One region of the Pseudoalteromonas qingdaonensis genome, then DNA from elsewhere that is predicted to be linked to it. Evidence: predicted binding sites of a transcription regulator. Region 1 holds the regulator's gene; the other holds the start of a gene.
The links. The regulator LexA, encoded in region 1, represses DNA repair genes until DNA is damaged. The targets are predictions, from matches to a motif close to TACTGTATNNNNATACAGTA.
Positions count from the first base shown of each region.

Region 2: the regulator LexA is predicted to act here: its motif matches at 9,224-9,243, upstream of uvrD (DNA helicase II).

Region 1 is NZ_JBCGCU010000005.1:200,509-211,829, reverse strand. It holds gene WCN91_RS06860 (restriction endonuclease) at 1-309, shown strand, start outside; gene WCN91_RS06855 (hypothetical protein) at 671-934, shown strand; gene WCN91_RS06850 (PaaI family thioesterase) at 1,314-1,778, opposite strand; gene WCN91_RS06845 (DUF924 family protein) at 2,030-2,560, shown strand; gene lexA (transcriptional repressor LexA) at 2,682-3,299, shown strand; gene coxB (cytochrome c oxidase subunit II) at 3,617-4,750, shown strand; gene ctaD (cytochrome c oxidase subunit I) at 4,747-6,321, shown strand; gene WCN91_RS06825 (cytochrome c oxidase assembly protein) at 6,322-6,864, shown strand; gene WCN91_RS06820 (cytochrome c oxidase subunit 3) at 6,883-7,758, shown strand; gene WCN91_RS06815 (DUF2909 family protein) at 7,658-7,960, opposite strand; gene WCN91_RS06810 (SURF1 family protein) at 7,990-8,721, shown strand; gene WCN91_RS06805 (transmembrane cytochrome oxidase associated protein) at 8,708-9,211, shown strand; gene WCN91_RS06800 (COX15/CtaA family protein) at 9,222-10,211, shown strand; gene cyoE (heme o synthase) at 10,230-11,138, shown strand; gene WCN91_RS06790 (SCO family protein) at 11,128-11,321, shown strand, end outside.
Region 2 is NZ_JBCGCU010000024.1:4,338-15,658, reverse strand. It holds gene WCN91_RS14840 (heme biosynthesis HemY N-terminal domain-containing protein) at 1-542, opposite strand, end outside; gene WCN91_RS14835 (uroporphyrinogen-III C-methyltransferase) at 544-2,421, opposite strand; gene hemC (hydroxymethylbilane synthase) at 2,449-3,390, opposite strand; gene WCN91_RS14825 (DUF2914 domain-containing protein) at 3,409-4,254, opposite strand; gene WCN91_RS14820 (alpha/beta hydrolase) at 4,275-4,934, opposite strand; gene cyaY (iron donor protein CyaY) at 4,935-5,255, opposite strand; gene lptM (LPS translocon maturation chaperone LptM) at 5,402-5,587, shown strand; gene dapF (diaminopimelate epimerase) at 5,650-6,480, shown strand; gene WCN91_RS14800 (DUF484 family protein) at 6,477-7,088, shown strand; gene xerC (tyrosine recombinase XerC) at 7,085-8,017, shown strand; gene WCN91_RS14790 (HAD-IA family hydrolase) at 8,026-8,718, shown strand; gene WCN91_RS14785 (GNAT family N-acetyltransferase) at 8,726-9,139, opposite strand; gene uvrD (DNA helicase II) at 9,307-11,321, shown strand, end outside.

The DNA.
Region 1 (11,321 bases):
ACTGCGTATTCTACTTCTGGTAGTGGCGATCAAGGAGCAGATGTTGTTGCCGAAAAATATGGTTTGAGGTTTGTTATTCAATGTAAGCTGTATAGCCAACCTGTAGGAAATAAAGCTGTTCAGGAGGTATCTTCTGCAAGAGATTACTATGAAGCGTTTGGTGCCGCAGTTGTAACAAATAATGACTATACAAAGTCTGCTAAGCAATTGGCTGAAAGCCAGGACGTATGGCTTCTCCATGATAGCATGCTCGATGAGTGGAGTTACGCTGTAGATCAAATGATTGAAGCGCTTGATGGCGAAGATTAACTTTGGCTAGGGTCTGTTGATCTTTGTTGTACATATTTTGCTTAGCAATGCGTCGGCAGCCACATTATTGAAAATACCGGTGACAGAGGGCGTTCAGAAATATTAAGGTGGGAGTCCAGTTTGGTTTGTTCTGGTGCCTTCTATATTACGTAGCCTTATTGGTGGTATTTTTAAATTAGCCGTTAAATATCCAATACCTGCGTTAGTCATAGTAGTAATTGTTTTAATTGCTGGTAATTCATAAACACATAACAAGACCTTAAAGTCGGATTCGTAACAGTTTGCTCAGTTTCACTTCGTTTCATATTTTAGCAAACTGCTCACCGCTTAAGGCGGCGTTATACATTTCATAGAGGCTCATATGATTATCCAATTTAAGTGGTCAAATGCAAACTATCTTGAAGCTGGTAAACAAGCTGAGTTTGAAAAAGCAGTTAGAGACGATTTAAATTTAGAATCTGATGATAGAGCAAAACCATGTCATACCGGAGATTTGCTCGTTGATCTTAGTGTTGCAGGTCTATCGCTGAATAAAGTGGTTGGCAACGTTAAATGTAATTGCGGAATCAGCTATTTAATTATTGATGGTACAGTAAATCAAAATATTAGTTACAGCAGGGTCTGATAGACACTGCATGTATAACAAGCACCATCAAAAACGGGTCCTATGGACGCTCGACTCGCAACAAGTTGCTCCCGTTTTGATTCGCGCTGTAGAAATCGGCTTTTGTTGTGGAGTGTGCTAGAGACAGCGAGATAGGGATATCGAGCTAGGTTTACCGAGGTAGGACACCTCGTTAAACCTTGTCGAAAGCAAAACGAAACGCTTAACAAAAGCTTGAGTTCGGAAGCATTAGCGAATCCCGGGTTCGCGGGGTTTCCAAAGGGGGAGTCGAATCACTCCCTCTTTGGTTGTTGTCGCCAACGCGACAAAATCTAAAATCGAAGCGCCTTTCGCAAGGCTAAAGCCTCGCCTACAGACAAGGTGCAGAAACAATCCCGCATTAAAGGCCGGTGCCCTTTGATCGCTTCTCCACCACCGCTGCGGTCATCCTTGAAATACAACACAAATCGCCCGCGCTGTTATAAATCTTAATCTCCCACACGGAAGAGCGGCCGCCGATATGCACGGGTTTGGTTACGGCTTTGAGGGTACCGGTGCGTGAGGCTTTGAGGTGGTTGGCGTTGATCTCCTGGCCGACGCAGTAGTATTTGCTGGTATCGACAACAAAGTTGGCGGCGTAGCTGGCGACGGTTTCGGCCAGTACCACGTAGGCGCCGCCGTGGACTATGCCCATGGGGTTGTAGAGCTCGTTGTCGATTGGCATGGTGGCCACCAGGTAGTCGTCGCCGATTTCGCTGATTTCAATACCGAGTTTGGTCATCAAGGTGCCTTTGCCGCCGACGCCGAGGTCTAGTTGGCGGCAAAGATCAAAATCGATTTCCTGTGCCCAAATACGTGTGCTCATGCTTACTGCTCCTTATGTGGCAAGGTCTGTGAATGCTCGGGTGTTGCTCACGATGGCAACCTGGCTCACATAATGCTGCACATGCTCCGGCATCTGCAAGTCTTTTACGATGGTTAGCTTGCGCAGGGAGGGAAGAGCGGGCGGCTGTATCTGGGGTTGTGAGCAAAAATATCGCCTCCTTGTCATCATCCGAACCCCTGAATTGACTAGACTGTTTGTAACGGCTTAAGGGTTAATGCGCAGGAGAGGTTATGGACTTTCAATCCGTGTATGATTTTTGGTTTTATCAGTGCCAGCCAGAGGATTGGTTTAAAAAGAGTGAGGGGTTCGACGCTCAAGTCACTGAGTTGTTTGCCGAAACCCACCGCGCTGCCAGTCGGGGTGAGCTGTATCAATGGCGTCGAAGTGCCAAAGGGGCGCTCTGTGAAATTATCGTGCTGGATCAATTCTCCCGTAATATATATCGCGATACCGCCAGCGCCTTTGCTCAGGATGCGCAAGCCCTGTGTCTGGCTCAGCATGCGCTAGAAAAGGGTTACGATCTGCTGCTAACCGAGCAGGAGCGTAGTTTTTTATATATGCCTTATATGCACAGCGAAAGCACCGCCATTCATATACTTGCCGAGCACCTGTTTCGACCTTTGGAGAGTTATTCCTATGAGCTGGCCCGTAAGGCTATTATTGACCGCTTTGGTCGCTACCCCCATCGCAACGCCATACTCGGGTGTCGGTCGCCCCCCGAGGAGCAAGCTTTTCTGGAGACGCCCAGCAGTGGCTTTTAACTTGTCGCTGTGGGGCTAAAGAGGAGAGGGGGCGACTTCCGTAAATTCCCTGATTTTATTTGCGATTTTCTGACAACTGTATATACTCACAGTTAAATGTACTGTATGGAAAACCAGTTGTATGCGCCCTTTAACTAATCGCCAATCGCAAATTTTAGAGCTGATCAAAGTCTTTATTAAAGATACCGGCATGCCGCCAACGCGCGCCGAAATTGCACAAACATTAGGTTTTCGCAGTGCCAATGCTGCCGAGGAGCACCTTAAGGCGCTGGCCAAAAAAGGGGTGATCAGAATGAAACCCGGTGCCAGCCGAGGTATTCAGCTGGTTGAGGAAGAAGAGCCGGAGCAATTAGGCCTGCCGTTAATCGGTCGCGTTGCCGCCGGTGAGCCTATTTTGGCGCAGGAACATATCGAGAGTCATTGCCAAATCGACCCCATGTTGTTTAAGCCGGCGGCGGACTATCTGTTACGGGTTAATGGCATGAGTATGAAGGATATAGGTATTCTTGATGGCGACCTGCTGGCGGTACATCGTGCTCAGGTGGCCGAAAACGGTCAGGTGGTGGTGGCCCGAGTGGGTGACGACGTAACCGTGAAACGCCTGGAAAAGGCCGGCCGCAAGGTTTTACTGCATGCGGAAAATGAAGAATTTGCTCCTATCGAAGTCGATTTAGAACATGAATCTTTTGATATTGAGGGCTTAGCGGTTGGTGTAATTCGAAACGCCGACTGGATGTAGGTTTTATTTGGTATTTTGGCCCCCGATACGCCGTTTATTGGGGGTTTTACGACGCTTTTCTCCCTTCTTTCACTGTTAGCTAACAGTTTGAATATTCCACAAATATTTATTTAAAAAAGCAAAACAAAAACGCTTCATTTCTTGCTATTCGTTCAAATCTTGACTAATTGGTTAGATTACAGGCTTTGCTGGTTGCTTTTTAATCGCTTTGTGTAAAGTAAATGTAATCGGCCAGTTCTAAGCATAATAATAATGAAGATTGGCTAGCAGTAATTGCCTCTTCTCTTTTTGCGTTGCGCGTTTTAAGGAGATGGTACATGAAGCAGCTGTGCTCCCTCATGTTGCTGTGTCTGTTTGCCCCGCACTTGGCTTTTGCAAATAGTGATTATAATTTGCGCCCAGGGGTGACGGATATCAGCGAGAATGTTTACCAGTTACACATGACGATATTTATAATCTGTTGTGTGATTGGGGTGATAGTGTTCACTATCATGTTTTGGGCCTTACTAAGGCACCGTAAGTCAAAAGGTGCGCAGCCCGCATCTTTTCACGAGAGCACTAAGGTCGAAATTATTTGGACCGCAATTCCCTTTCTTATCCTTATCGGCATGGCGGTACCTGCGACCAAGACCTTGATTGCCATGGAAGATACCAGCAAGGCCGATATCACCATAAAGATCACCGGCTCGCAGTGGAAGTGGCATTACGAGTATATGGGCCATGATGTGGGCTTTTATTCCTTACTGGCCACGCCACAGGAACAAATTCAGAACGCTCAGAAGAAAGGCGAGAACTACCTTCTTGAAGTGGATAAGCCACTGGTGATCCCAACCGGTAAAAAAGTACGCTTCCTGATGACCTCGGACGATGTTATCCATTCCTGGTGGGTGCCGGACTTTGCGGTGAAAAAAGACGCCAACCCAGGCTTTATCAATGAGGCCTGGACCAAGGTTAACGAAACCGGTATCTATCGCGGCCAATGTGCCGAGCTGTGTGGTAAAGACCACGGCTTTATGCCCGTGGTAGTTGAGGCCAAGGCACCGGCGGAATTCGATACCTGGCTGGCAGGGCAAAAACAGGCTGTGTTGGACCAAGCCCAGGCCGATGCGGCCTTGCTTGACCAAACTCTATCAAAAGACGAGCTGATGGCTCTGGGCGAGCAGGCTTATATGGCCCGCTGTGCCGCCTGTCACCAACCCACAGGTTTGGGCCTTGCCGGGGTGTTCCCTGCTATCAAGGGCAGCCCAATCGCAACTGGCGAAATTAAAGATCACATCGATATTGTGGTGCACGGTAAACCAGGCACCGCCATGCAGGCATTTGTTAGCCAGCTCACACTTAAAGAGCTAGCGGGTGTTATCACCTATCAGCGTAATGCGTTCGGTAATGACACCGGCGATGTTGTGCAACCAAGTGCAATTCAGGCCTTTATTGATGGGGAAGAACAATGAGTACAGCCGCTGCGACACATGAACACCACGGGCCTGCAACTGGTATTAAACGCTGGCTCTTTACCACGAACCATAAAGACATAGGCACGCTTTACCTGCTGTTTTCGTTGCTGATGTTTTTAACCGGCGGTGCCATGGCCATGGTGATCCGCGCCGAACTGTTCCAGCCGGGATTACAACTGGTTGATCCGCACTTTTTTAACCAGATGACCACAGTCCATGGTTTGATCATGGTCTTCGGTGCGGTAATGCCGGCCTTTACCGGCCTGGCTAACTGGATGATCCCCATGATGATCGGGGCACCGGACATGGCCTTGCCGCGCATGAATAACTGGAGCTTCTGGATCCTGCCCTTTGCCTTTGCCATTTTGTTAGCCTCCCTGTTTATGGAAGGAGGCGGCCCGGCATTTGGTTGGACCTTCTACGCGCCTTTGTCGACCACTTACAGTAACGACAACACAGCGCTGTTTGTATTTGCCATCCATATCATGGGGATCAGCTCCATTATGGGTGCCATTAACGTCATAGTGACTATCGTCAACATGCGCGCGCCGGGCATGAAGTGGATGAAACTGCCGCTGTTTGTGTGGACCTGGCTTATCACCGCCTTCCTGTTGATTGCGGTAATGCCGGTGCTGGCCGGGGCGGTGACCATGGTACTGACGGACAAATACTTCGGCACCGATTTCTTTAATGCCGCCGGTGGTGGCGATCCCGTGATGTTCCAGCATATTTTCTGGTTCTTCGGTCACCCCGAGGTGTACATAATGATCTTGCCGGCATTTGGTATTATCTCCACCATAGTGCCCGCCTTCTCGCGCAAAAAACTGTTTGGCTACTCCTCCATGGTGTATGCCACCGCGTCCATCGCCTTGTTGTCTTTCATTGTGTGGGCGCACCATATGTTTACCACCGGCATGCCGCTCGCTGGTGAGCTCTTCTTTATGTACTCCACCATGCTGATATCCGTGCCCACCGGGGTCAAGGTGTTCAACTGGGTGGCAACCATGTGGCGCGGCTCCATCAGTTTTGAAGCGCCCATGATGTTTGCCATCGCCTTTATTGTGCTCTTTACCCTGGGCGGTTTCTCCGGCCTGATGCTGGCCATTACGCCGGTGGATTTCCAGTACCATGATACCTACTTCGTGGTGGCGCACTTCCACTATGTGCTGGTAACTGGCGCTGTGTTCTCCATTATGGCCGCCGCTTATTACTGGCTGCCGAAATGGACCGGGCATATGTACAGCCCCACCTTGGCGAAGTGGCACTTCTGGATGTCCTTAATCAGCGTCAATGTGCTTTTCTTCCCCATGCACTTTGTTGGCCTTGCGGGTATGCCACGCCGTATCCCCGACTATGCGCTGCAGTTTGCCGACTTTAACGCCATTATCAGTATCGGCGGCTTTGCTTTTGGCCTGTCGCAGCTGCTGTTTGTTGCTGTGGTGTTTAAGTGCATTAAGGGCGGTGAAAAAGCGCCGGCTAAGGTTTGGGACGGAGCCGAGGGCTTGGAATGGCAGGTGGCTTCACCAGCGCCTTATCACACCTTTGAAACGCCGCCCGAGGTGAAATAAATGAACCATATGCCGCTGTTAAGAAAGCTGTTATTAGGCACCCTGGCCATGTTCGCCTTTGCCTTTGCGCTGGTGCCCTTGTACGACGTGTTCTGTGATGTCACCGGCCTTAATGGCAAGCCTTCCATGGAGCAGGCGCAACAAAGCGAGCGGGTGGATAACAGCCGTGAGGTTACCGTGAGCTTTACCACTCATGCCCAAAGCGGTGCGCCCTTTAAGGTCAGCGCCCAGCAGCAGTCTGTGGTGGTTAAGCCCGGCGAGATGAGCCTGGTGACCTTTGCGGCAGCCAATACCAGTGATCAAGCCCGAGTGATGCAGGCTATTCCGTCTGTCTCTCCGGGTTTAGCGGCAAAATATCTACATAAACTGGCTTGCTTTTGCTTTGACCAGCAAACCCTGCAAGCCAACGAAAAACAAGAATATCAATTAAGATTTTATGTCGATCCGGCGTTGCCCCCCGAGTACGAGGAGCTAACGCTGTCATATACGCTTTTTGATATCAGCGCCAAGCATCCCGAGTCGTTAGTGGCGTCGGCGCGATAACCCAAATGAGGCATGAATATGAGTGAAGAGTATCAAAAGTACTATGTGCCGGCGCAAAGTCCCTGGCCGATAGTCGGTGCGGTGGCGCTGTTCTTTATTGCCGCCGGTGCGGGCTTAACCGTGATGCAAATGGGGCAGGAAAGCAGCCATGGTCATTATCTGTTATTTGCCGGTATTGCCGTGTTGTTGTATATGCTGGTGGGCTGGTTTCGTAATGTGATCAACGAATCCCACGGCGGTCTCTACTCAATGCAAATGGACCGCTCCTTCAGACAGGGCATGAGCTGGTTTATTTTCTCCGAGGTGATGTTCTTTGCCGCCTTCTTCGGCGCGCTGTTTTACGCCCGTATGCTGGCGGTGCCTTGGCTCGGTGGCGATGGCAATAATGTGATGACGGGCGAAGTGTTATGGCCTGAATTCACATCGGCATGGCCGCTGGAAAGCACCCCAGGTGGCACAACAACCCAGGCCATGGGCTGGCAGGGGCTGCCACTTATCAACACCATTATCCTTTTGGTGTCTTCGGTGACCTTGCAGTTTGCGCACACCGCCATTGAAAAAGATAAGCGCGGGCCACTGACGCTCTTTTTGCTATTAACCGTCCTTTTGGGGCTTAGCTTCCTTGGCTTGCAGGTTTATGAATATATACACGCCTATCAGGACTTAGGGCTGAAGCTGGATTCCGGCATTTATGGCAACACCTTCTTTATGCTAACCGGCTTTCACGGCCTGCACGTAACCCTGGGTACCATAATGCTTATTGTGGTGTTTATCCGGGTATTAAAGGGGCACTTTAGCAGTGAAAAGCACTTCGCATTTCAGGCAGCGGCCTGGTACTGGCACTTTGTAGATGTGGTGTGGTTGTGCCTGTTTGTATTTGTGTATGTGTTGTGATCGGTGATGGATTAAAGCGCAGCAGACCAAACTGCTGCGCCAGCAAAATAATAATAAGTACAAGGATGCACAGGGCGATGCGTTTGCCCAAATAGCGCGACATAGGCACCTTGTTATCGGATTTTATCATCGCCAGTAAGGCGCGGAAAAGGGTGTAAATGACGGTCAGCAAGAGCGCAATAATTATAATTTTAATAAGCAAGATACGGATACTCCGAGGTTGGTGGTTGAGTGTTTACAGCTAAGCTTAGCGCAATTTTATGGATAGGGCTGGTTATCCTCGCGGTAACTGTTTGTACTCGCTTGGGTTTTTGGCAGCTTGAGCGGGCAGAACAAAAACAGCAAAGACAACAGCTGCTGGATTCCTGGTCGGCTCAGGGGGTTATGCCTTTAACCAAGGCGCTGCGCTATATCGAAAGCGAAGATGCCACAGGTTTGCAGGTACGCTTTGATGCTCAGCTGCAGAGCGAATACTGGTTGCTGGACAATCAGGTGTATCAAGGTCGGGTCGGTTATGATCTGCTGGTACTGGCCTTGGCGCCAGGCTCCAGTAACTGGCTGTTGGTCAATCTGGGCTTTGTGCCAGCACCGAGCCAGCGCAATGAGCTGCCCACTATAGCCTTGCCATCAGAGCTCACCCTGACTCAGGCCTTGGTCAAGGAAGGCCCACTGGCACAGTTCACCCTGAGCGAAACCCTGGTGGAGCAGGGCTGGCCCAAACGTATTCAAGAAATCGTCATCACCCAGATGAGCGAGCAAACCCGCAAACCCATTTATCCCTTTATGGTCTATGCCCAAGATGCCATTGATGGCATAGGCGCCACCCCTCATTACCAGCCGGTCACCATGTCGGCTGACAAGCACAAGGCCTACGCCTGGCAGTGGTTTTTAATCGCCCTGGCGGCCCTGGTGATTGCTTTAAGTGCCTATTGGCGAGCAAGGAGAACGCATGCAGCTACCTAAACCCCTTATGTTATTTATCGGCTGCTTTTTGCTGCCAATTGTTGCCGCTGTGGCGGTTTTATATTTCGGCTGGTTGCCCGGCCATAAGAGTAATCAAGGGCGGCTGATGAGCGAGCAGGTGGAAGTGAGCGACTGGCAGCAATTACCACCATCGCCCTGGACCATAGCCCTGGTGAATACCGAGCCCTGTCAGGGCTGTGCGCAGCAATGGCAGGACCTGCAGTCGCTCTATGTGGCTCTGGGTAAAAACAAAGACAAGGTGCGTATTGCCGTGTTGGGCGAAGCAGCAGCAAAGGCGCAAGACATGCCCAGCATTCATATTAACAGCGCTCCGGCACAGCTTAATGCCGGCAGCCTGTATTTAATCGACCACCATGGTTTGGTGGTTCTGGAGTATGACTTTGCTCCACAAGCCGACGCCAATCGTTTGGTACACAAGGGATTGTTGAAGGACTTAAAAAAACTACTTAATTATGCTCGTAGCAGTTAAAGAGGCCAGTATGACAAAAAACTATAAATTTCTGGTGTTAACTACGGCTTTATTGGCCGTGTTGGTGGTGGGTCTGGGGGCCTATACACGATTGAGCGATGCTGGGCTGGGTTGTCCCGACTGGCCCGGCTGTTATGGCTTTTTAACCGTGCCCGATAAGGCCCACGAAATCGCCGCGGTGGAGGAAAACTTTCCCGGTATGGAACTGGATCAGGGTAAAGCATTGAAGGAAATGGTGCATCGTTACTTTGCCGGCACCTTGGGGCTGTTGATCCTCGCCATTGCTTTGTATGCCTGGCGCTATGGCAAGCATGTCCGTATGCCGGTGCGGTTGCCCACAGTGCTTTTGCTCTTGGTGATCTTCCAGGCCATGTTGGGTATGTGGACTGTGACCATGAACCTGCAGCCGCTGGTGGTGATGGGTCACCTACTCGGTGGTTTCTCCATCGCCAGCCTGTTATGGCTCTTGTATTTACGTAACCACAGTCGCCCTGTGCCCGGTGGCGACCCAGGTGCTAGAGCATTGCAGGGCTGGAGCATGGCGGCTCTGTGCATGGTAGTGGTGCAGATTGCCTTAGGGGGCTGGCTGGCAGCCAATTATGCCGCCGCCCATTGTGTTGGCTTTCCCTTGTGTGAAGGCAGCGAGGCCTTTTCCCTGGCCGAGGTATTCCATTTGCCTATGGAGCATGCCAATTATGAGTATGGGGTGCTCTCCTACGAGTCGCGCATGTCCATTCACTTGCTACACCGCTTTGGCGCCCTGATAACACTCTTGATTGTCGGCGCGGCCATGTGGCGGGTGTTTAAGGGCGCCTATTCGCGCACTATTAAAAATGCGGCCTTAGCGGTCGGTGCCGCTTTGGCGACCCAGCTTACTTTGGGTATCGCTTTGATCTATATGCAGATCCCCTTGTTGATGGCGCTGGCCCATAACCTGATGGCTCTGCTCTTACTGCTGACCCTGGTGCGGTTGTGCTATTTACAAAAACGAAAATGTTAGGCGCAAAGGAGAAGAATTATGAGTAAAGCAATAACCTTAACACCCTCTTTGGCGCGCTCAACAAGCTGGCGCGATTATCTGGCCATGTGCAAGGGCAAGGTGGTGCTGATGCTGGTGCTGACCGCCTGGGTTGGCCTGGCCTTGGCGCCGGATATGGGGCGATCCTGGGTGCTGCAGCTGATCAGTTTGCTCGGCATAGGTCTGTTATCGGCGGCGGCGGCGGTGGTCAATCATATTGTCGACCGCGAAATAGACTCCAAGATGGCGCGTACCCGCCATCGTCCGGTGGCCCAGGGTAGGGTCAGTGAAGGGCGAGGCTTTGCCTTTGCTGCGCTGATTGGTGGCATTGGCTTTGTTGCCTTGGTCGGAGCCGCTAACTGGCTGACCGCCTTGTTAACCCTGCTGGCCCTGGTTGGTTATGCCGTGGTCTACACCCTGTTTCTGAAGCGGGCAACGCCGCAAAATATCGTCATTGGTGGTTTGGCCGGTGCCATGCCGCCCTTGTTGGGCTGGGTGAGTGAAACCGGGCAGCTGGCCGCCGCTCCTTGGCTTTTGGTGATGATTATTTTTGCCTGGACGCCGCCGCACTTCTGGGCTCTGGCCATTGCCCGTGAAGCGGATTACCGCCGCGCCAATATTCCCATGCTGCCGGTGACTCATGGTATCGATTTTTGTAAAACCTGTGTGCTGGGTTATACCGTGCTTTTGGCTCTGGTCTGTGTGTTGCCCTATCTGATTGGTATGTCTGGGCTCTTCTATCTGCTGGCGGCATCGGCGCTTAACCTGATGTTTATCGCCTATGCCTGGCGCTTAAAGCGCGAGCCTCAACATCAATCGGCAATGCGTGTTTTTAAGTTCTCTATCTTGCATTTAATGTTACTCTTTGTCGCATTATTTATTGATAAGTGGGTATTTTATGTCGCTTAAGTGGTGGCTGATTGGGGCGCTTACAAGCTTGACACTGGGTTGCACCAAGCCGGAATTGCAGGTGGAGGCTCTAGTGTATGAGCAGCCGCGGGAAATAAATGCCTTTAGTCTGGAAGATCAGCATGGCGAGCGAGTCGGTGTGGCCGATTTACAGGGGCAGTGGGATCTGCTGTTTTTAGGCTA
Region 2 (11,321 bases), on a different contig from region 1:
TGCGCCGTGGCTTTTTTACTGGCACATTGGCTACGTAGTGTGGCTAACACCTCGGCTTCGCTGTGCGCCGCCAGCCAGAGATTGACCGGCTCACTGCGATTCTTATCCGACAGCTCATCCAAAAGGTTCAGGGCAAAGTCCCGCTCCCCTTGTTGCAACCGCGCTTTAGCCTGCATAGCCAAAGAGAAGTCACGCCATTTTTCGTCAACACTGCCCTTGCTGAGGGTGTGCTGCAATTGCTGCATATCGTCGTTGATCAATGCCCATAACGCCTGCTCCAGTACCGCCTGTTTACGCTCCTTGCTGCGGGCAAAGAAACCATGACGCACATTGCGATAACTGTTGATCACATAACGCAACAGACAAAACAGCAAGTAACCACCAAATAGAGTTAACAGAGTGAGGATCACAAAACTGACTATGCTGCCTTCAACCGTCCACTGACCAAAGGCAATCAGCACATAGCCCTTTTCATCTATCAACCAGGGGGCCACTGCGGCCACCAAGGCAATAAGGCCGAAAATTATAAGCAGTCTCAACATGCTAAGACTCCTTTAAGGCGTTAACTGTGGCCAGGTTGATCGGCTGTGCTGGTGCTAGCTGTTGCAGCCTTAACTGTTTCAGCTGACTCAAAAACTGGCTGGTTTGCGGCTGTGATAAATCAAAGTAACGGGTGATCAGATCCGCTGAGCTTTGTAATGACTGCCTGTAGAGATCAACATACTGGTGAGTGGCAGCAAAGCCCGCCTGATCAAGATTAAAGTGCAGACGCTGCTTGATTAGGCGCTGTTGCTCATTGTCCAGCAGGGGCTCAATGGCCGCCTCGCGCTTACGCACCTTGATAAAATCATCCACCAGCTTGTCCCAGGAGCGCCCCAAATTGGTACGCCAGTCGGAAACATTGTCTGAAAGCTCTTGCTTATCCGCTGCTACCGCTTCCTCGGCCAGGTCGACCATATTAAAGGCCAGTTTATCAACCTGTTGCCCTAAACCATGTAAGGTCAGCACAGTGGCTTGCACATCCGCCAACTCGATGCTGGCCAAGGTTTGCAAATCACTGTGAATGGCTCGCCTTAACTGAGCATTACCCGGATAGCTGGCCAGTAGCGCATCGGCACGCTCAAGCACGGCAGCGGCACCGGCATAGTTACTTTCAGACCAAATTTTAAAATCCGCCAGCGCCACCAAACGACGTAATTCGTTCATATCCAATGGCGGCTGGGTATTATCTTTTGCTGCAGCAATGCTTTGCTCAACATGAGTGATCATAGAGCGTTGATTGGCAATTATCTGGCGACTGATGTCGTCATTAAAATTCTGCTGCCATTGCTGATTTTGCTGCCGCTGAGTTTGTTGCGTATTGCTTAAAGCCTTAATTTGCTCAGCCAGCGCCTGATTGGCATCTTGCAGCTGCTGCACCTGCTGTTGCATTTGCGCCAGCGCTGTATTTTCCTGCTCGGCCGCACTGCTTTGCTGCTGATACTGATGCCAGTATAAATAACCTGTGCCAGCTGCTCCGCCAAGAGCAATCAACAAAGCCAATAAGCCGACCTTACTCATGCGTTGTCTCTGTTTAGCTGTCGCTCTGTCCGATTGCACTTTGGGCTCAGGCGCTTTTGCTGTGGCCGCCGAGGTATTAGAAGGCGCTAATTCCGGCTCTGGCTTTTCGGGCTGCTCGCTCATATTGATTTCCTGCTCACTGTCGATACACGCGGCGATGGCCTGGTTAGTCACCCCCGCGGCAATACTAATATGGTCTGTGGCGACACCCTGTTGTTCCAAGTACGCCTCTGTTCTAGCACTAACAATATAGAAATGTCGCGATTTAAGCCACTGTAATAACTGCGGATCTTGGCTGGCAAATATGGCATCAACACTGCTGTTACTGGTTACGACCAGGGCATCAACCTGGTCTTGCTGCCATTGCTGCAACCAGGCATCACTGCTCGGCTGCGCCGCCAGGCGCTGATACACCACCAGCGGATTGATAAAGGCACCGCGTTGTTTCAGGGTTTTGGCAAGCAAGGTGCGCCCGCCTCGGCCCTTAACCAGCACCACATTTTTCCCTTCTACCTGCTGCAGCTCGGGCAAGGCAATCATGCCTTCTGAATCATGAGTCTCCGGCACCAGGGCGCGGCATTTAAAATAACTCTCTAAAGCCTCGGCGGTGGCTTCACCCACGGCTACACATTGCACGCTGGCGGGTAAACTGGGGCGTTGTTGATGCAAGCCTATAACCGCATCCTGAGAAACGAAAACGGCAATATCGGCTTCATCCAAGGTCGCCAACTCTTGTTCATCACTGGTCAGATACTCGATATTCAACACCGGGCATTGAGTCACCTTATGCCCTTGTCTAACAAGTAAATCCGCCAGTTCCTGCCCCTTACCCTGGGGCCGAGTTACAACAATATGTGCCATTGCCTGTGCCTTCGTTCTCGTCCAGTTTTATTTTATTTCGCCGTAAACCTCGGCCAGAATCACATCGGCACCTTGAGCCAAAAGTTCTTCCGCCAGGCTTACACCTAGTTGCTGCGCTTCACCAACAGGCCCCTTGGCCTCGGCCCGTAAAATACGCTTGCCATCCAGCGAACCCACTAAGCCACGCAGATATACCTGCTCATCTTCAATTACGGCATAGGCACCGATTGGCACCTGACAACCACCTTGTAAACGGCGGTTCATGGCACGCTCGGCATCAACGCGAATACGGGTTGGCGTATGCTCCAGCGGCGCCAGCAGAGCTTTAATTTGCTCATCATCGCTGCGACACTCAATCCCCACGGCCCCCTGACCATTGGCCGGCAATGATTCTTCAGCACTGATAAAGCTGCGGATACGATCGCTCATTTCTAAACGGATCAGACCGGCAGCGGCGAGGATAATGGCATCGTACTGGCCTTCGTCCAGTTTCGCCAAGCGGGTATTTACGTTACCGCGCAGATCGCGAATATCGAGATCGGGGCGACGCTCTTTAAGCTGGCACTGACGGCGCAAGCTTGATGTACCCACTACGGCACCTTCAGGTAGGCTGTCGATATCGGCGTAAAGGTTAGAAACAAAAGCATCACGCGGGTCTTCGCGCTCACAAATGGTGTGCAGCTCCAGCCCGGGAGGAAAGTCCACCGGCACATCCTTCATGGAATGCACAGCTATATCGGCACGGTCTTCCAGCATGGCTTGCTCTAATTCTTTTACAAACAAACCCTTACCGCCAACTTTAGCCAAAGGGGTATCGAGAATAATGTCGCCCTTAGTGGTCATGGTCACCAGTTCGACTTCAATATTTGCATGATGGCGCTCTAATTCAGCCTTTACAAATTCGGCTTGCCACAAAGCTAGGGCACTTTTACGAGTGGCAATTCGCACTCGTTGAGTTGCAGTTGTCATGTAATTCCTAATTCAAAGTTAAGGCTTGGCAGTTAAGCGAAACTCTCTTGTTGCCAATAACTTATTATTGTTATCTCGTAATTCTACACGCCACAAACCAACTTGGCTGGGCATAATATGTTTAGATGAAAAGGTGCGATAACGAGCCGCGTGTACGCCGAGTTCGACCCGTGCCATCTGCTGCTCTTCAAAATACCAAATATGGCTGACTTTTTGCCCTTGCAGACCTTGCAGCTCAGTGAAAAATACCAGACTGTCATCAAAGTCACCCATATTAATCTCACGACCCAGCGCACTGACCGGCTCACGATCTTGCACTTGCGTGGTTAATACGGCTCGGCTCACCTTGTCGGTGTCTATTTTGCTGCCCTGAGCCAGGCTGGCAACCTTGGCTTCAACATTAAAGTCGGCGGCAACTACACTGGGTTCAACCTCAGCTGGTTCGCTCTGAATAGGCTCAGCTGGGATGGGCTCGGCTATAACAGGCTCGACTGGCTCTGCGCTCAGCTCTTGAGTCTGGTTCACTTCAACGGCCACCAGCTCAGTCGGCTCGGCATCATTTTGCGCCTGGGCTTCAACTAATATCTCTGGCTCTGCAACCACAGGCTGTTCATCAGCTGAATTTTCGCTGCTAACGACTGGCTCTGCGACTATTTGGCTTGTAGCTAATTCGGCCTCAGAGGCCCTGCTTTGTTCGGCATTAGCTGGAGTAAAAGCAGCATACCAAAGTGCGCCTATAGCCAAGGCGCCTACTCCAGCGACTGTGCCAATGCGATGCCAATGCCACTGATAAACCACATCCTTGCGGGCAATGCGCGGTGTATTAGTATTCATATTCGCCGTTATCACGATTTTTTGTCCCATGCGCTGTTCCTAGATCTCTATTAACTTAGTCGCTCTACAAGCCATTGTCGAATGGCCTCAAGCTCTTGCTCACAGACCTGGTGCGCCATGGCATAGGTTTGCCAGGACACCGCCATTCCTTGCTCCTGCAAACACTCATAGGCCTGCTTGCCAGCCGCTAATGGCACCACATTATCAAACTCACCATGGGCCATAAAAATATTGAGATCTTTATGTATCGCCTGCTCGGCCAGTAACTCCGGCTGCGACATATAGGTCGATAGCGCCATGACTCCGGCCAGCTTATGCTGATAACGCGGCGCCAAGTGCAAGGCAATCACGCCACCTTGCGAAAAGCCAGCAAGAATAATCTTGTCTGCCGATATCCCAGCAGCGATTTGCTCATCGATTAAGTCGCTAATACGCTGTGCCGATTGTTGCACACCTTGAGCATCAGCACGTTTATCCAGATCAAGGGATTTAATATCGTACCAGGCGCGCATTTCCATGCCGCCGTTAATGGTCACGGCCTGAACCGGCGCGTGTGGAAATAAGAATTTCACCCCAAGCTCTTCGGGCAGAGCCAAATGAGGTGCCACGGGGGCGAAACCATCACCTGAATCTCCTAAGCCGTGCAACCAGATCACAGTCGCTTTATGAGCTGGGCTATTAAAGTAGCTGGCACCGTCGAATTGACTCACTTAATCATGCTCCCAGCGTATCTCAACACCCGCCTGCTTGGTGGCCGCATCACACATAAACTGCCAGAACTCGGCGCCGGAACGATTATCTATCCATTGCTCGCCATGTAATTCAAAGTGATGGCCATTAAATTTAGTAGCAACCCACACCTGATGCAGTGGCGCCTGCTTATTGATCACTATCTTACTGCGGTCCGGGAAGATGATTTCCAATATCCCCTCCGCCGACTCATAGTCTAAATCCGCATCTAAATCGTCGATCTGATCTTCTATGGTCAACATCAATGCATCGGCCAGTTGATGATACTGGGTGTCGGTCATGGTGGTTTCACTCATTTGGCTTGCGCTCCTGTACTGGCGGTGACGTTGTGAAGGGGAAATAATTCAACAGCAACGACTACATTTTCGGTATTTTCTGTTACTCTGCGATTATAAAACGAGTCATATTAATTATCTATCGAATCACTATGTATAACAGTCACCGATTGCCTCACCTTGTTGTAGCCGTCAGCTTAACGCTACTAAGCGCCTGTGGTCAAAGTGGACCCTTATACCTGCCACAAGAACAACCAGAAATTCAGCAGCCCGCCTCCGTGCAAGAGCAAGAGGCCGAGGCGCAAGTGCAGGCCAGCGACCCGCAACAGCAGCAATAAACCTAGAGTTGGCTGCGTTTTGCAGGCATAGTGATGGCATAGAGGGATGATGTAAGAGCGTTATGTTAGTTAACTTCTCCAAGATGCACGGGCTGGGAAATGATTTTATGGTCGTCGATAACGTGACCCAGAACATTTTTCTTTCCCGCGACCAAATCAAGCGACTGGCTGATCGTAACTTTGGCGTTGGCTTCGACCAATTGTTAATGGTCGAGGCGCCCTATTCACCGGATTTAGACTTCCATTACCGTATTTTCAATGCCGATGGCAGCGAAGTGGAACAATGCGGTAACGGCGCTCGCTGCTTTGCCCGCTTTGTGCGTATGAAGGGCCTCACCAACAAGCATAAGATTGCCGTATCCACCAAGGGTGGCAACATAGTCTTATATATAGAAAAAGACGGTCAAGTCACGGTGAACATGGGACAACCCATGCTCGAGCCCAAAGAAATTCCCCTTAAAGCCAGTAAACGTGAACTCACCTATATCCTGCGCCAGCAAGAACAAACCCTGTTTGTCGGTGCCGCATCCATGGGCAACCCCCATTGCGTGATCGAGGTTGACGATATCGACACCGCCGAGGTGCATACCTTGGGGCCTTTAGTGGAAGAGCATGAACGCTTCCCGAAAAAGGCCAATGTTGGCTTTATGCAGGTGATAGATGAAAGCCATATTAAGCTGCGGGTGTGGGAGCGTGGTGCTGGTGAAACCCTGGCCTGTGGCAGTGGCGCCTGTGCCGCCGCCGTAGTTGGACAGCTACAGAATAAGCTAGGCAATAATGTCAAAGTTGATTTGCCTGGCGGTAGCCTACAGATCCGTTGGCAGGGCGAAGGTCACGCGGTCAAGATGACGGGCCCCGCCGAGCATGTATTTGATGGACAAATAGCCCTATGAGTGAACTAAGCAAAGAGCAGATCGCCGAGTATCTCAAACTCAATCCGGACTTCTTTTTACAGCATCCCGAGGTGTTTGCACTGATGAACTTTGGTGCTCCCCAGGAAAGTGTTGCCTCTTTGCAGTTGCGCCAGCAACAAGTATTGCGCGAACAAAACCGCGCCTTGCAACAACAATTTCAGCAGTTGGTGGCGCGAGCCAAGCAAAATGAAAAGGTCTTCCAGGTGTTTAGTGCCTGCCATCGCCAGTTAATGCGGGATGCCGAGTTTGTCGAGTTGGCAACGGGGCTAGAAACCCTGATCTGCGAACAATTGCAAATCAGCGAGTGCAAACTAATTAAGTTCACTGACGAGCTGCAACCCCTGCTGGATAAACGCCTGCAAACTAACAATCACTACCTTGGCCGTTTATCGGAGCAGGAGCAGGCGCAGATCTTTAACGGCCAAAGTAAAAGTTCCGCTCTCTATCTTATTGGCGAGCTGCAAGCGCCCCTGGCTATTTTGGCCTTTGCCAGCGAAGATGAACTGCACTTTGAGCCAGCTCAGGACAGTTTGTTTATCTTCGAGTTTGTTAAAGCTCTGCAAGAACGCTTAACCGCCTTATCATGAGCGAGTCACAGGCGCTCACCTTTGCCGTGATGACAGATGCCTGGCGCTCGCCCGTGAGCGACTATCAACATTATCTGCGCTATGAAAAACAATACTCCACCCACACCCTGGATCAATATCAGCGGCAACTGCTAGAGGTAGCCCGCTTTTTTTATGATGACCGGGATGGCTGGTTGGCCATTAACGGCGACGATATTCGCCGTTATGCCATGTCGTTGCGCGCCAAGGGCTTAGGTGCTCGCACCGTTAACCTCAAACTCAGTTGCCTGCGTGCCTTTTTTCGCTTTTTACGCGCCTATAATCCGCATCTGGATAATCCGGCCCAGTTTGTAAAAGGCCCCAAGTTTGATAAGCCGCTGCCCCGTAATCTGGATGTTGAGCAGATGCATCAACTCCTTGAGATAGACGATGATGATCCACTCGCCATTCGCGATAAGGCGATGATGGAGTTAATGTACTCATGTGGACTGCGGATCAGCGAGCTGGTCAATAGCAACTGCAAGGATATAGATTTGCGCAACGGTGAAATCCGCGTTCTCGGTAAGGGCAATAAAGAGCGCCTGGTACCTGTGGGCTCGAAGGCAATTGCCGCACTTAACGCCTGGCTTAAGGTGCGCGGTGCCTTTATCGGCGCCGATCCCGATGCCCTATTTTTATCAAAACGGAAAACCCGTATTTCGGTGCGCCATGTACGCGAGCGTATGCGTGAATGGGGCGTCAAGCAAGGCCTGAGCGCCCAGGTTCATCCCCACAAACTGCGCCACTCCTTTGCCTCTCATGTCTTGCAGTCGAGCGGCGATCTGCGCGCGGTGCAGGAATTACTGGGCCACAGCAGTTTATCGGCCACCCAGGTTTATACCCATTTAGACTTTCAACACCTGGCCAAGGTGTATGATAATACTCACCCAAGAGCCAAAAAACAGAATTAAGGCCCACCATGATGCGATTTAATCGAGCTTTAGCGCCCGCCAAAGTCCTCAGCTTTGACCTAGATGACACCCTGTATAATAACCACCCCATCATCAAAGCGGCGTTGCAGGCTCAGCAGGATTATTTGCTCACTCTGCCGGGCTGGCAAGAGCAAGGGAATAACTTTTGGCTAGATTGTCGTCGCACGGTAATTGCCCGCGATCCTGCACTGGTTCATGATGTTACGCAAATACGTAAGCAAGCGCTCACTTATGCTGTGAGCAAGATTGGCTTAGAGCAACATCACGCCGATAATGCTTATCAACGCTTTGCCGAAGCACGCAGCAAGATCACCGTCAGCGATGAGGTATTAGCCCTGTTGGAATCGCTTAAACGTAAATATCGGCTGATAGCCATTACCAACGGCAATGTCGATGTCTCCAAATTCAACCTCAAAGATCAGTTCGAGTTAGTCTTGATGGCCGGGCCCGATGGCAAGTCCAAGCCTCATCGGGATCTGTTCGATCATGCCGCCGAGCGCCTTGGCGTTGCCAACCAGGAAATTATTCATATCGGTGATAGCCTGGACACGGATGTACAAGGTGCAAACAATGCCGGATGTCGCAGCATTTGGCTCAATAATCAAGGCATTCAATATGCCTACAAGGGCCTGCCTTGCTGTGAAATTGACGACATTATGGCATTGACACAGTTAGGTTAAATACAACTTAAAGTGCTTTAACCATATAACTGCGACGCCCATCCAGGGGGTAGTCCGCCAAGGCGAATACTTCTTCGTAGCCATGACGGCGATAAAAGTCGGGAGCTTGGAACTCCAAAGTATCGAGCACAGCTTTTATTGCCCCCAAGTCCTTGGCTGCCTGCTCAAGCTTATAAAGCAAATCGTTAGCATAGCCTTGCCCTCTTTCCTCTGGGTTGACCCATAGCCAATCGATAAGTAACCAGTTGCCGAAGCATCGACCCGCTATTCCCGCAACCGCTTCACCCAGCTCATTATCGACTCTAAAACCGAGATTTTGCCTTTGTACGGGCCAATGTGACTTGTTAAAAGCAACCACCTGATCTTTAAGCCAATCACTTAGCTGTTCACTCGTGTCACTGACAATTTCGTACTGTCTCATTATCTAACTTCCAAAGTACCCATGGTGCCTATGGTAACTAATATGAGTACAAGCAGTTAGCGGTAAATTGCTTGCTGGGTGCATACCTGTTTATAAAAACAGTATTCTATTTAGCCAAAGCACAACTCTTGTTATACTTGCCAAACTAACAATAGGTGGATGTGGCGATGGATGTATCTGAATTACTTGATGGCTTGAACGATAATCAACGAGAGGCGGTAGCAGCACCCTTGCAAAATATGCTGGTTCTCGCCGGTGCAGGCTCAGGTAAAACCCGGGTGTTGGTCCATCGTATCGCCTGGTTAATGCAGGTAGAAAACGCCTCACCCTATAGCGTTTTTGCGGTGACCTTTACCAACAAGGCGGCCAAAGAAATGCGCGCTCGGGTCGAACAAACCATCGAAGGTTCCGCTGGTGGCATGTGGATTGGCACCTTCCACGGTTTAGCCCATCGTATCTTGCGTGCTCACCACCGTGAAGCCAAATTGCCTGAGTCTTTCCAAATTCTCGACAGCGATGATCAGCAACGTATGATACGCCGTTTGCTTAAGGCCATGAATATAGATGAAAAGAAATGGCCGGCAAAGCATATCGCCTGGTATATCAGCGCCAAAAAAGATGAAGGCCTGCGCCCGGGCGACATTCAAGCCTATGACGTCAATGAACAACTTTTACAGCGAGTCTACAGCGCCTATCAAGAGGCTTGTGACCGCGCCGGATTAGTCGACTTTGCCGAGATCCTGCTGCGCTGCTACGAGGTGCTGCAGCAACAACCTACGCTATTGCGTCACTATCAGCAGCGCTTTGCCCATATTCTGGTGGACGAGTTCCAGGATACCAACACCATTCAATACCGCTGGCTGGCACTGATCGCCGGTGATACCAATTCCATGATGATAGTTGGCGATGATGACCAGAGCATTTATGGTTGGCGTGGGGCGCGTATCGAAAACATCAAACGCTTTTTAGATGACTTTGACGCCGAAACTATTCGCCTGGAACAAAACTACCGCTCCACTGCGACCATCCTAAAAGCGGCCAATACGCTGATTGAGAACAACTCCGAGCGCATGGGTAAGAGCCTGTGGACCGATGGTAACCAGGGTGAGCCTATTTCCATCTATGCCGCCTTTAATGAGCTGGATGAAGCCCGTTTTATCGTTGGCAAAATAAAAACCTGGCTGCAAGCGGGTAATGCCCTCAGCGACAGCGCCATCTTATATCGTAACAACGCGCAATCGCGGGTGTTGGAAGAAGCCCTGCTACAAGAAGGTATGAAGTACCGTATTTATGGCGGTATGCGCTTCTTCGAACGCCAGGAAATCAAAGACGCCCTGTGTTATTTGCGTCTGGTCAGTAATCGCCAAGACGACGCCGCCTTTGAGCGCGTGATCAATACACCAACACGCGGCATAGGCGACAAAACCCTCAGCCATATTCGTGACTGCGCCCGCGCCGAATCACTGCCGCTTTGGTATGCCGCCAAGGCCATCATAGAACAACAACATTTGTCGGGCCGTGCCGCCACCGCGGTAACCCGCTTCTTAGAGCTGGTCGATGGTATCGAAGCCCGTATCGGCGATCTCACCTTGGCGGAGCAAGCCAAATATGCCATTGAAAATACCGGCCTTATGGCCATGTATCAGGCAGAAAAAGGTGAAAAAGGCCGCGCCCGCGTAGAAAACCTGGAAGAATTAATCAACGCCTGCGAACAATACGAATTACCGGTGGACGAAGAGTTTTCATCGCCACTGCAAGGCTTCCTGGCCTACACTTCACTAGAGTCAGGAGAGGGTCAGGCCGAAGAACATGAAGATGCGGTGCAGATGATGACATTGCACTCGGCAAAAGGCCTGGAGTTTCCACTTGTGTTTATGGCTGGCGTTGAAGAGGGCATGTTCCCATCGCAACAAAGCCAGGAGGAAAGCGGTCGCTTGGAAGAAGAGCGTCGCCTTTGTTATGTAGGCATGACCCGCGCCATGGATAAGCTCTACATCACGCATGCGGAAGCCCGTCGCCTCTATGGCCAGGAAAAATATCACAGCCCGTCGCGTTTTTTACGTGAACTGCCCGATGACTGCATCGAAGAAATTCGCGTTAGAACCAAGGTCACCGCGCCGCAACAGTCGAGCCGTTTTAGCCCATCGCTGACACAAGCAGCCTTTGCCGATAGCGGCTTTAA